Regions from separate parts of the Pseudomonas sp. YY-1 genome, predicted to be linked through region 1. Evidence: predicted binding sites of a transcription regulator. Region 1 holds the regulator's gene; the other holds the start of a gene.
What was found. The regulator FliA, encoded in region 1, starts transcription of late flagellar genes. The targets are predictions, from matches to a motif close to CTAAAGTTTNNNNNNNNNNNGCCGNTAA.

Region 1 (6,142 bases):
CGACTAATCGGCGCCGCACTCGGACTCGCCGCAGTCGGCGCCGGAGCCACCGCAGCCGAGCTGAAACGACGGTTGCTGCGCGCGATGCTATGCACCTTCTCACAGAGCATCTGCTTGACCTTCTCAGGGTTACGCGAGATGTCTTCGAAGTTCTTCGGCAGAAAATCCACCGCACCGGCGTCCAACGCATCGAGCGTCACGCGGGCGCCTTCGTGGGTCAGCGAAGAGAACATCAACACTGGCGTCGGGCACCGCTGCATGATGTTTCGAACCGCAGTGATGCCGTCCATCATCGGCATCTCGTAATCCATGGTGATCACGTCGGGCTTGAGCGCCAACGCCTGATCGATGGCTTCCCGCCCATTGGTGGCCGTGCCCACAACCTGAATACTGGGGTCAGCAGACAGAATTTCTGAAACGCGCCGGCGGAAGAAACCGGAGTCGTCCACCACCAGAACCTTAACAGCCATACACACTCCTAGACGGCGCGAAGCCATGACCCGCGCCGCGAAACATCAGAAACGTCGAGCGTAGCGCTTGAGCATGCTCGGTACGTCGAGAATCAACGCGATGCGTCCATCGCCAGTGATCGTGGCGCCGGACATCCCGGGCGTGCCTTGCAGCATCTTGCCCAGCGGTTTGATTACCACTTCCTCCTGCCCGACCAATTGATCGACGACAAAGCCGATGCGCTGGCTACCGACGGTGAGGATCACCACATGGCCCTCGCGCTGACCTTCGTGGAAGGCCTGCGGCACCAGCCAACGTTTGAGATAGAACAGCGGCAGCGCCTTGTCGCGCACGATCACCACTTCCTGGCCATCAACCACATTGGTGCGCGACAGGTCGAGGTGGAAGATCTCGTTGACGTTGACCAGCGGGAAGGCGAAGGCCTGGTTCTCCAGCATCACCATCAGGGTCGGCATGATCGCCAGGGTCAGCGGCACCTTGATGATGATCTTCGAGCCCTGCCCCTTCTGCGAGAACACGTTGACCGTGCCATTGAGCTGGGAAATCTTGGTCTTCACCACGTCCATGCCAACACCGCGGCCGGACACATCGGAGATCTCGGTCTTGGTCGAGAAGCCCGGGGCGAAGATCAGGTTGTAGCATTCGAACTCGTTGAGGCGATCAGCCGCGTCCTTGTCCAGCAGGCCTTTCTCCACGGCCTTGGCACGCAGCACATCAGCGTCCATACCCTTGCCGTCATCGGTGATCGACAACAGGATGTGGTCACCTTCCTGCTCAGCGGACAGCACCACGCGGCCAGCGCGTGCCTTGCCGGCTTTCTCGCGCTCTTCCGGGGTTTCCACGCCGTGGTCGACGGCGTTGCGCACCAAGTGCACCAGCGGGTCGGCCAGCGCCTCGACCAGGTTCTTGTCGAGGTCGGTTTCCTCGCCCACCAGTTCGAGGTTGATCTCTTTCTTCAGGTTGCGCGCAAGGTCGCGAACCAGGCGCGGGAAGCGGCCGAAGACCTTCTTGATCGGCTGCATGCGGGTCTTCATCACCGAGGTCTGCAGATCCGCGGTGACCACGTCGAGGTTCGACACCGCCTTGGACATGGCCTCGTCGCCGCTGTTGAGGCCCAGACGCACCAGACGGTTACGCACCAGCACCAGCTCGCCGACCATGTTCATGATCTCGTCGAGGCGTGCGGTATCGACCCGTACGGTGGTTTCGGCTTCGCTGGCAGGGGCCTTCTCCGCCGCTGCCGGGGTTGGGGCCGGCGCCGCGGCACGCGGTGCGGCAGCTTCAGCCTTGGCCGCAGCTGGCTTGGCTGCTGGTGCCGCGGCCTTGGGCGCAGCAGCCGGTTTCTCAGCGACTACAGGTGCAGGCTCGCTGGGCGGGACGAACTTGCCCTTGCCGTGCAACTGGTCGAGCAAGGACTCGAACTCGTCATCGGTAATCTCGTCGCCAGCCGGGGCTGGCGCAGCGGCAGCGACTGGCGCCGCGGCTTCGGTCGTCGCAGAGAACTGACCCTTGCCATGCAGTTGATCAAGCAGTGCTTCGAATTCGTCGTCGGTAATGTCATCGCCTGCCGCTGCACCAGCAGGCACAGAAGCGACTACCGTGGAGGCAGGCGCCTCGACAGCGCCGGCAAACTGCCCTTTGCCGTGCAACTGATCGAGCAGCGACTCGAACTCGTCATCGGTGATCTCATCGCTGGTACTGACTTCGGCGCTCGGAGCTGTAGCCGGCGCGTCACCCAGCGCATCGAGCAGTTGCTCGAATTCGCTGTCAGTGATGTCGCCCGCGGAGGCCGACGGCGCAGCTGGCTGAGGCTCTGGTGCGGGTTCTGGTTCGGCCTGCTGCACCGGCGCAGGAGCCGCTTCGGCGCCGCCCGGTTCGGCCAGGCGTGACAGTGCCGCCAGAAGCTCAGGCGACGCGGGTGTCGGCTCGCGGCGCTCACGCACCTCGCCGAACATGCCGTTTACTGCATCAAGAGCCTCGAGCACCACATCCATCAGCTCCGAATCGACGCGACGCTCACCCTTGCGCAGGATGTCGAAGACGTTTTCGGCGATATGGCAGCACTCCACCAGCTCGTTGAGCTGGAGGAAACCCGCTCCGCCCTTGACGGTGTGGAAACCGCGGAAGATGGCGTTGAGCAGGTTCATGTCGTCCGGTCGGCTTTCCAGCTCGACTAATTGTTCGGACAACTGTTCGAGAATCTCGCCGGCCTCTACCAGGAAATCCTGGAGGATCTCTTCATCGGCGCCGAAGCTCATATTGTGTGCTCCTTAGAACCCTAGGCTGGACAGCAGGTCGTCGACATCGTCTTGGTTGGAGGCAACGTCATCACGCTTATCGGCATGAATCTGCGGACCTTCACCCCGCGATGGCTCTTTTGATTTTTCTTGTTCGCTACGCAGCTCTTCGTGGTCGTGCCGGATACCCGCAAAACGGTCGACCTGGCTGGCCATGAGCATCAATTTCAGCAGATTGCTTTCCACTTCGGTCACCAGCTGGGTGACACGCTTGATCACCTGACCGGTAAGGTCCTGATAGTCCTGCGCCAGCAGAATGTCATTGAGGTGACCGGAAAGTTTGGCGCCATCTCGCTCGCTACGGGCGAGGAACAGCTCGACCCGCTTGGCCAGCTCACGGAAGCCGTCGGCACCGATCTCGCGGCGCATGAAGCGGCCCCATTCGACGCTCAGGCTCTGCGCTTCATCGCTCAGATCATTGACCAGCGGCGCGCTCTGCTCGACCAGATCCATGGTCCGGTTGGCGGCCTTCTCGGTCATGGTCACGACGTAGTTCAGACGCTCGGTAGCGTCGGCGATCTGCGACAACTCCTGGGCATGCGGCATACGCGGATCGAGTTGGAAATTGACAATGGCGTTATGCAGTTCACGGGTCAGTTTGCCGACCTCGTGATACAGCCCGCGATCACGGACCTTGTTGAGCTCGTTGATCAGTTGCACCGCGGCGCCGAAGTTACCTTGTTCAAGGCTATCGACCAGATCGCGGGCGTTGTTTTTCAGGGTCGACTCGAGGTCACCCAGCGTGGAGTCATCGTGTTCCATAGCACCCTCGCGGCTGGCATCAGCCGTTGACTCGCTCGAAGATCTTCTCGATCTTTTCCTTCAGCACCTGAGCGGTGAAGGGTTTGACCACGTAACCATTCACACCGGCCTGAGCCGCCTCGATGATCTGATCGCGTTTGGCTTCAGCAGTCACCATCAGCACCGGCAGGTGCTTGAGACGCTCGTCGGCACGCACGGCACGTAGCAGGTCGATGCCAGTCATTCCGGGCATGTTCCAGTCGGTCACCAGAAAGTCGAAGCTGCCGCTTTGCAGCATCGGCAGCGCCGAGGTGCCGTCATCGGCTTCTGCGGTATTGGTGAAACCCAAGTCCCGCAAGAGGTTCTTGATGATCCGTCGCATCGTCGAGAAATCGTCAACGATGAGGATTTTCATGTTCTTGTCCAAGTCGACCTCCGTACAGTCCCAAACGTATTGCGCTTGCAACTACGTCCTTTAATCGTGAAACCGTTTGCGCCTGCGAGCACGCCGCGTTCAGCCTGCGCGCCATTCACTCAGCCGCGAGCGCAAACGCGCCGCGCACTGGCTGTGCAACTGGCTCACGCGTGACTCGCTAACCCCCAGCACTTCACCGATTTCCTTCAAGTTCAGTTCTTCATCGTAATACAGCGCCAGCACCAGACGTTCACGCTCCGGCAAACCGGCGATGGCATCGGCCAAAGCCGCCTGGAAGCGTTCGTCTTCGAGGTCCCGCGAAGGTTCGAGGTGGTTGTGCCCGGCGTCTTCGTGCAACCCGCCGTGCTCGCCGTCCTGCAACAGGTCGTCGAAACTGAACAGGCGGCTGCCCAAAGTGTCGCCAAGAATGCCGTAGTAATCCTCCAGACTCAATTGGAGTTCGGCCGCAACCTCGTGATCTTTAGCGTCACGCCCGGTTCTTGCCTCAACCACACGAATGGCATCGCTGACCATGCGGCTGTTGCGGTGCACCGAACGCGGCGCCCAATCGCCCTTGCGCACCTCATCGAGCATGGAGCCGCGAATGCGGATACCGGCGAAGGTCTCGAAACTGGCGCCCTTGCTGGAGTCGTATTTGCGCGAGGCTTCGAGCAAACCGATCATGCCGGCCTGGATCAGATCATCGACCTGCACGCTGGCCGGTAGACGGGCCAACAGGTGGTAGGCGATGCGTTTGACCAGCGGCGCATAGCGCTCGATCAGTTGGTGCTGGGAGTCCTGCGCCTGAGCCTTGTTGTACATACGAAGTCCAGAGGCTGCTGTCATACGGCCGAGTCTGCGGTCGGTTGTTGCACCAGACGCTCGACGAAAAACTCCAGATGACCACGGGGATTGGCCGGTAACGGCCAGGTATCTACCTTCTGAGCTATCGCCTTGAACGCCAGGGCGCACTTGGAGCGAGGGAAGGCTTCATAGACAGCGCGCTGTTTCTGCACGGCCTTGCGCACACATTCGTCGTAGGGCACGGCACCGACATACTGCAGGGCGACATCGAGGAAACGATCCGTCACCTTGGTCAGCTTAGCAAAGAGATTGCGTCCTTCCTGCGGGCTGTGGGCCATATTGGCCAGCACGCGGAAGCGGCTGATGCCATGGTCACGGTTGAGCAGCTTGATCAGCGCGTAGGCGTCGGTAATCGAGGTCGGCTCATCGCAGACCACCACGAGGATCTCCTGCGCGGCACGCACGAAGCTGACCACCGCATCACCGATGCCAGCGGCGGTGTCGATCACCAGCACGTCAAGATTTTCGCTGATGTCGCTGAACGCCTGGATCAAGCCGGCGTGCTGCATCGGCGTGAGGCTGACCATGCTCTGCGTACCGGACGCAGCCGGCACGATACGCACGCCGCCCGGCCCCTGCAGCAGGACGTCACGCAGATCGCATTCACCCGCGATGACATCGGCCAGGGTGCGTTTGGGCGTCAGGCCCAACAGAACGTCGACGTTGGCCAAGCCAAGGTCAGCGTCCATCAGCATTACCCGACGGCCGAGATCGGCCAGGGCCATGGACAGATTGACCGATACATTGGTCTTGCCGACGCCACCCTTGCCGCCAGTCACCGCAATCACCTGTACGGGATGCATACCCATGTTCTTTCTACACCTTGTCTAACTTCGACTTGGCCCTACAGGTCGTTGAAAAGCACCTATTGAGGCCGTTCACTCCCGCACCACGTGGCGAGAGGGTGCAACATTCTCGCTGCTTCAGCCGGCCCGCTTGGCCGGATTGTGATAGAGACCGGCGAACATCTGCGCCATGGCATCTTCACTCGGTTCCTCGGCAGCCTGCAGGCCCACCGCCCGGCTGACCAGCTGGTGACTGCGTGGCACCTGCAGATCATCCGGAATCCGCGGCCCGTCCGTCACATAGGCTACCGGCAGTTGCTGGCCTATAGCCAGGCCTAAAACCTCGCCCAGGCTCGCCGCTTCGTCCAGCTTCGTCAGTATGCAGCCAGAAAGGCCACAACGCTTGTAACTATGGTAGGCCGCCTTGAGCACTTGGCTCTGACTTGTTGCGGCCAATACCAGATAATTCTTCGCCTTGATGCGTGCCGAGGCCAGACTTTCCAACTGCAGACGCAACGCCGGATCGTTACCCGGCAGGCCAGCGGTATCGACCAGCACCACGCGCTTCT
Region 2 (6,142 bases), on a different contig from region 1:
CCGAGCACTTTGCCAAACAACACAGGGCGGTGATCGGACGGCATCATCGGCATTTCAGCGATGAAGCGATGGATGCCATGATCAGCCATCCTTGGCCAGGCAATGTGCGTGAGTTGCGCAATCACGTGGTACGCGCCCTGGTGTTGGCTCAAGGTCGGCAGATTCTTGCAGCCGATCTTGGTTTGCGCCCGGCACAGGCGAGCATCGATGCTCCAGTGACGCTGGAAGACTACATACGGCGGGCCGAACGCCAGGCGCTCAACGACGTGCTGGGCCGCTACGCCAACAACATGAGCCAGGCCGCGCGCACGCTCGGGATTTCGCGGCCAACCTTCTATCGCTTGCTGCACAAGCATCGCCTGCGCTGAGGGTCATGGCTGTAACGCTGGAGAAACACTGCTAAGGTGCTCGGCAACCCCATCGTCAAGGAGATCGTCATGCACCCGTTCGACGCCGAGAAGCCGCCGCAACTGGCCGGATTACTGGGATATGCCGGGCTGGTGCCATTCGTTGGTGGTGCATTGGGAATCTGGGTGATTCCCCTGGGCTGGCGACCTTTCGTGCTGGACGCGTTGCTGGATTTTGCTGCGGTGATTCTGGCCTTCATGGGCGCCATTCACTGGGGTTTGGCGATGCGTGCGGAGGAGACCGATGAAAAGGCCAAGCTGCAACTAGGGCTGTCGGTGATTCCGCCCTTGCTGGGCTGGGCCGCATTGGCTGGTGGACTGCCGATTGGCTTGTCCCTGCCGATTTTCCTTTTTGCCTTTATCGGCCTGTACCTGGCAGATATGCACGCAGTACGCGTAGGGCTGGCGCCGCAATGGTATCCGGCCCTGCGTACGCCGTTGACCCTGGTGGTCTGCCTGAGCCTGCTAGTGGCCTGGGCCAGCGTGTTGATTCGCTGAGCCGAGCATCGTCGCGACCTGCGCCAGCGCAGCCTGGCGCCGCTCGTCCCAGCCACCTGACAGTTCGCAGAAACGCTGCCCGTTACCCTGCAGCCAATCCCGGCAGGCCTGATGAAAGGCTTGGCGCTCGACCAACTGAGGCTGGCAGCGCTGGCCGTCTTCGACCCAGGGTACGCCTGCGGGGTCGAGTAACAGATGCTGGTCGTAGTGACGCGCCAGCAACTCGGCCTCCAACCAGTGCGGACAATCGCCGAATAGGAATTGGCTCCAGAGCATGTTGCTCAGCAGGTGCGTGTCGAGAATCAGCAGCGGCGGCCTGGTTGCTCGCGCGGCATCCTCCCAGGCCAATTGGCCGCGCGCGATCTCGGCGATGTCGGCATAGCAGGTGTCGCGCTGTTGTTCGTCGATGAAGTGGCGCACGTACTCGCCCACCACCACGCCACCGAAGCGCGCCTGTATTTGCGCTGCCAGCCAGCTCTTGCCACTGGACTCGGGGCCGGTCAGCACCAGGACTTTCATGACGCGTGCTGCAACGCCGGATCGCGGCGCCAGGTGAGCCAGCCACTGATGGCCAGGGCGGTGAAGGCCGCGTAGAGCCCTGCAGTCAGGTACAGCTCGCTATACAGGAAGAAGGCCACGTAGCAGATATCGACCATTACCCAGAGCGCCCAGCACTGCAGGCGTTTCTGCGCCATCCACAGCTGCGCCACCAGGCTGAAGGCGGTCAGTGCTGAATCCAGCCAGGGCGAGCTGGCATCGGTGTAAGTGGCCATAAGGTAGCCGAGCAACCCGGCACCGAGCGCGCCGATCAGCAATCCAGTCAGAACGGCGATCACACCCAGGCGGCTGACCTTGCGTCCATCGTGGCGGTCTCCACCACGGGTCCACTGCCACCAACCGTAGAGCTGCAGCGCGGCGAACAACAGTTGCAAGAGCAAGTTGGAATACAGCCGCCAGTCGTAGAACAGCCAGGCGTAGAGCAGCACCATGATCAGGCCGATTGGCCAACACCAGGGGTTCTGTCTGACCGTCAGCCAGACTGCGACGATGCCGAGCCCGGCAGCAACGAGTTCGAGCCAGGACATCTGGCGCCCTCAAATCATGAAAGGGTGGCGATTGTACTGATGCACGCGGCTCAGCACACCAGGCTGTCGGCTTGTCGATAGAGCATCAGCAGCTTGCGGGTAATGGTTTGCTGGATGTCGTCACGCTCGAAGCTCGACAGTCGCTCCAGGCGTGCCAGCTGCAGGCGATGCAGGTGGATATAGGGCATCTGCTGGTCGAACTCGCGCAGGTCGCCCTTCATCAGCACCGGCAGGAATAGATCACCGATTTTCTTCTGGTTGCTGATGATCTGCGCCAGGGCCGGTTTGAAGGGCATGGTCTTGGGCGCCGGCCCGCCATCCCTGATCTGGGTGCTGAGCAGCAGGCCCGGTTTACCCAGAACCTTGCCCGGCAACACGCACAGGCCCGTCTTGCGGATGGCCTGGCTATCGATGCCGTGCAGGGTGTCGTGGAAGGCGTAGGGATTGGGCAGCACCACCATCTTGCGCCCGAGATCGGTGGGGAAGTGCAGGCTGTAGTTGGTGTACAGCTGCCCCACCGACTCGGAATAGACGCACAAGCGGTTCTCGAACAGCTTGATGAAACGCTCGGCCAGCTCGCGGCGGGCCATGCTGTCCAGGTCCCAGATCAGGTCCTGGTTCTGTGGTCGACTGAAATCGACCTCCTGATGCTGCATGCTGCTCATGGTCGACTCATACGCGGAACTGCCCAAGCAGACGACTGAGCTGGTCGGCCAGCTGTTTCAGGTGCTGGCTGGCCGCGCTCGACTGCTCGGCAGCCTCGGCGGTGTTGTGGGCCAGCGCTGCCGTCCGCGTGACGTTCTGATTGATGTCCTCCACCACGTGGGATTGCTGCAGGGTGGCGCTGGCGATCGAGGCATTGAGACCGGTCAGGTTGCGTAGCGACTGGGCGATCTGGGCGAGGCTTTCGCCGGCCTGGCTGGCTTGCTCCACAGTCAGCTGGGAGGCGCGACTGCTTTCGTTGATCACCTTGACCGCGGCCTCGGAGTTGCCCTGAAGACGCTCGATCATGCCCTGAATTTCTGCGGTGGAGGTTTGCGTACGTTGCGCCAGCAGCCTCACTTCGTCGGCAACCACAGCGAAACCGCGACCCTGCTCACCAGCGCGGGCAGCCTCGATGGCAGCGTTGAGGGCGAGCAGGTTGGTTTGCTCGGCGATGGAGCGGATCACCTCCAGCACGCTGCCGATCTGCGTGCTCTCGCTGGCCAGTGATTGGATCACCTCGACGGCCTTGTCGATGGTGCCCGACAACTGATCGATCTGGCGCAGGCTCGCTTCGATGTTCTGCTGGCCATGTCTGGCCTGGTCCTCGGCGGTGTGCATTTCGCTGGAGGCGTGCTCGGCGTTCTTTGCCACGTCCTGCACACCGTAGGTCACCTCGTTGACGGCGGTCGCGACCAGCTCCATCTGCTGCGCCTGCTGCTGGCTGTGGCGCTGCGCCTCACTGGAAATGTCGCCAAGCGAGCGGGCGGCCTGATCGAGCGAACCGGCTGAATCGAGCATCTGCCGGATCACATGGCGCAGCTTTGCGGTAAAGGCATTGAAGTAGGTTGCCAGGGCAGTCAGTTCGTCACGCCCGTGGGTGTCGAGGTTACGGGTCAGGTCGCCTTCACCGCTGGAAATGCTGGCCATGGCGTCCACTGCAGCTTGCAATGGCTGCACGATGCTGCGCGTGATCAGCACGACCAGAACCGCCAGCAGCACGGCAATCAGCAAACCGATGCTCATGGCTTTGATCGCCTGAGCCCGGAACTCCACCTGGACATCATCGACATAGACGCCGGAGCCAATAATCCAGCCCCAGGGCTGGAACAGCTCGACATAGGAAATCTTCGGTACCGGGTCAGTGGCGCCGGGTTTGGGCCAGCGATAATCGACCTGACCCGCGCCTTTGCTACGGGTCACAGCGACCATCTCGTTGAACAGCTCCTTGCCATCCGGGTCCTTGAAGCCACCGAGATTCTGGCCTTCGAGCTTGGCATTCATCGGATGCATCAGCATGACCGGGGTCTGGTCGTTGATCCAGAAATACTCCTGGCCGGCGTAACGCAAGCCGCGGATAACCTCCATTGCCTGCTTCTGTGCCTCTTCGCGGCTCAGGCTGCCGGCACTTTCCAGGCTGTGAAAGTGCTTGAGGATACCGGCGGCACTCTGCACCACATGCTCGGTCTTTTCCGACTTGCCGTGGTACAGGTCGGTATGGATCTGGCGCAGCATATAGGCGCCCTGCAAAATCAGCGTCAGGATGGCCAACGCGAGAATCAGCCAAAGACGTCGGCTGATGGGAAGACTACGCAAGCTGTTCATGGACGAATTCCTGATTGTTGTAATTGTCGGCTTCAGGGCTGCTTCGAGTGGCACAGGGCAATACTGGCACAACGAGGCATTATTCACTCTAGTTGTCTGATAGCATTTCGGCACCCCGGCAAAGAACCTGAATAGCACCGCGTTAGACCGTTGCCAGGAACCTCCACAACTGACTTGTGTCCCACGGCCGGGGCCAAGCTCCACGTTTTAAATTTACGCGTAGGTAGTCGCCACGCTTTGGGGGATTTGATGGATATCTGGATGGCCTTTCAGGCCCTGATTCTGGGCATAGTGGAAGGCCTGACCGAGTTCCTGCCGATTTCCAGTACCGGACACCTGATCGTGGTCGGTGACCTGCTGGGCTTCAATGGCGAAACCGCGACGGCGTTCAAGATCATCATCCAGCTCGGCGCCATTCTGGCCGTTATCTGGGAATTTCGAGCGAAAGTACTCGGCGTGGTCGTGGGCTTGCCCAGTGATCCGAAAGCCCAGCGTTTCACCTTCAATCTGCTGTTGGCGTTCATCCCTGCGGTGATCTTCGGCCTGGCCTTCGCCGATCTGATCGAGCACTGGCTGTTCAATCCGATCACCGTGGCCATGGCGTTGATCATCGGTGGTGTCATCATGCTCTGGGCGGAGAAGCGCGAACACGCGATCAAGGCCGAGTCGGTCGACGACATGACCTGGAAACTGGCGCTCAAGGTTGGTTTCGCGCAATGCCTGGCGCTGATTCCGGGCACGTCACGCTCAGGCGCTACCATCATAGGCGGCCTGGTATTCGGGCTGTCGCGCAAGGCCGCGACCGAGTTCTCGTTCTTTTTGGCCATGCCGACCATGGTCGCGGCCACGGTCTATTCGCTGTTCAAGTACCGCGACATCCTGCAGATGAGCGACTTGCCGATCTTCGCCATCGGTTTCGTCAGCACCTTCATCGTGGCGATGATCACCGTGCGCGCCTTGCTCAAGTTCATCACCAGCCACAGTTACGCGGTATTCGCCTGGTACCGCATCGCCTTCGGCCTGGTGATTCTCGCCACCTGGCAGTTGCACCTGATCGACTGGAGTACGGCGCAACCGTGATTGGTAACGAGCGCAAGGGGCGTCTGAAAAGCTGGGACGACGCCAAAGGCTTTGGCTTCATCCAGCCGCAGGACGGAGGCAGCGAGGTCTTCGCGCATATCTCTGTGATGCGCGGCGATCGCCGCCCGCAGCCAGGTGACGAGGTGTTGTTCATCGCGGGGCGTGACGAGCGAGGGCGGCCACGTGCCGAGCACTTGCGCCTGGCTGGTGAGCTCAGCCTCGATCGCCAGGCGATTCGGCGTAAACCGAAAGCGCCTGGTAAGGCCGCGCCAGCAACGCGAAAGCCTGTTGCCAAACCCGCGCAGCGTTCAGCGGCGCAGGGCTCTATCCAGAATTTCTCCGGCAAGGCCGCGGTGTTCGCATTGCTCTGCGTTTTGCCATTGCTCGGCTGCGTGACACTGTTCGGCAAGGGCCTCTGGTGGGTGCTACCGCTCTATCTGCTGGCCAGCCTGCTGAGCTTTATGCAGTACTGGCTGGATAAACGCAGCGCTCAGAGCGGTGGTCAGCGCACGGCGGAAAACACCCTGCACCTGGTTGAGCTGGCCGGTGGCTGGCCAGGCGCGCTGATCGCTCAGCAGGCGTTTCGGCACAAAACGCGCAAGGCGTCCTATCAGGCGGTTTTCTGGCTGATCGTCGCCGGTCATCAGTTGTTCTGGATCGATCTGCTGTTGCTCGATGGCGCCTACATCGCCCGTCATATCCCCTTATTCGTCCAGTAGCAGGCCGGGTTGCAGGCGTTTGGGCAGCTTGAGCACCACCAGTTGA

Region 2: a site for FliA is predicted at 4,402-4,429, ahead of CXP40_RS01210 (methyl-accepting chemotaxis protein). Genes of this name have one in related genera too.

What each region holds. Positions count from the first base shown of each region.
Region 1 covers NZ_PJLX01000009.1:130,638-136,779, reverse strand. Annotated here, with positions in the region: gene CXP40_RS14455 (chemotaxis response regulator protein-glutamate methylesterase) at 1-470, opposite strand, end outside; gene CXP40_RS14450 (chemotaxis protein CheA) at 516-2,729, opposite strand; gene CXP40_RS14445 (protein phosphatase CheZ) at 2,742-3,530, opposite strand; gene CXP40_RS14440 (chemotaxis response regulator CheY) at 3,550-3,924, opposite strand; gene fliA (RNA polymerase sigma factor FliA) at 4,024-4,770, opposite strand; gene fleN (flagellar synthesis regulator FleN) at 4,767-5,597, opposite strand; gene flhF (flagellar biosynthesis protein FlhF) at 5,712-6,142, opposite strand, start outside.
Region 2 covers NZ_PJLX01000001.1:247,442-253,583, forward strand. Annotated here, with positions in the region: gene CXP40_RS01185 (sigma-54 dependent transcriptional regulator) at 1-368, shown strand, start outside; gene CXP40_RS01190 (DUF3429 domain-containing protein) at 438-905, shown strand; gene CXP40_RS01195 (AAA family ATPase) at 873-1,424, opposite strand; gene pnuC (nicotinamide riboside transporter PnuC) at 1,421-1,990, opposite strand; gene CXP40_RS01205 (hypothetical protein) at 2,041-2,655, opposite strand; gene CXP40_RS01210 (methyl-accepting chemotaxis protein) at 2,663-4,297, opposite strand; gene CXP40_RS01215 (undecaprenyl-diphosphate phosphatase) at 4,547-5,377, shown strand; gene CXP40_RS01220 (cold shock and DUF1294 domain-containing protein) at 5,374-6,096, shown strand; gene CXP40_RS01225 (MmcQ/YjbR family DNA-binding protein) at 6,082-6,142, opposite strand, start outside.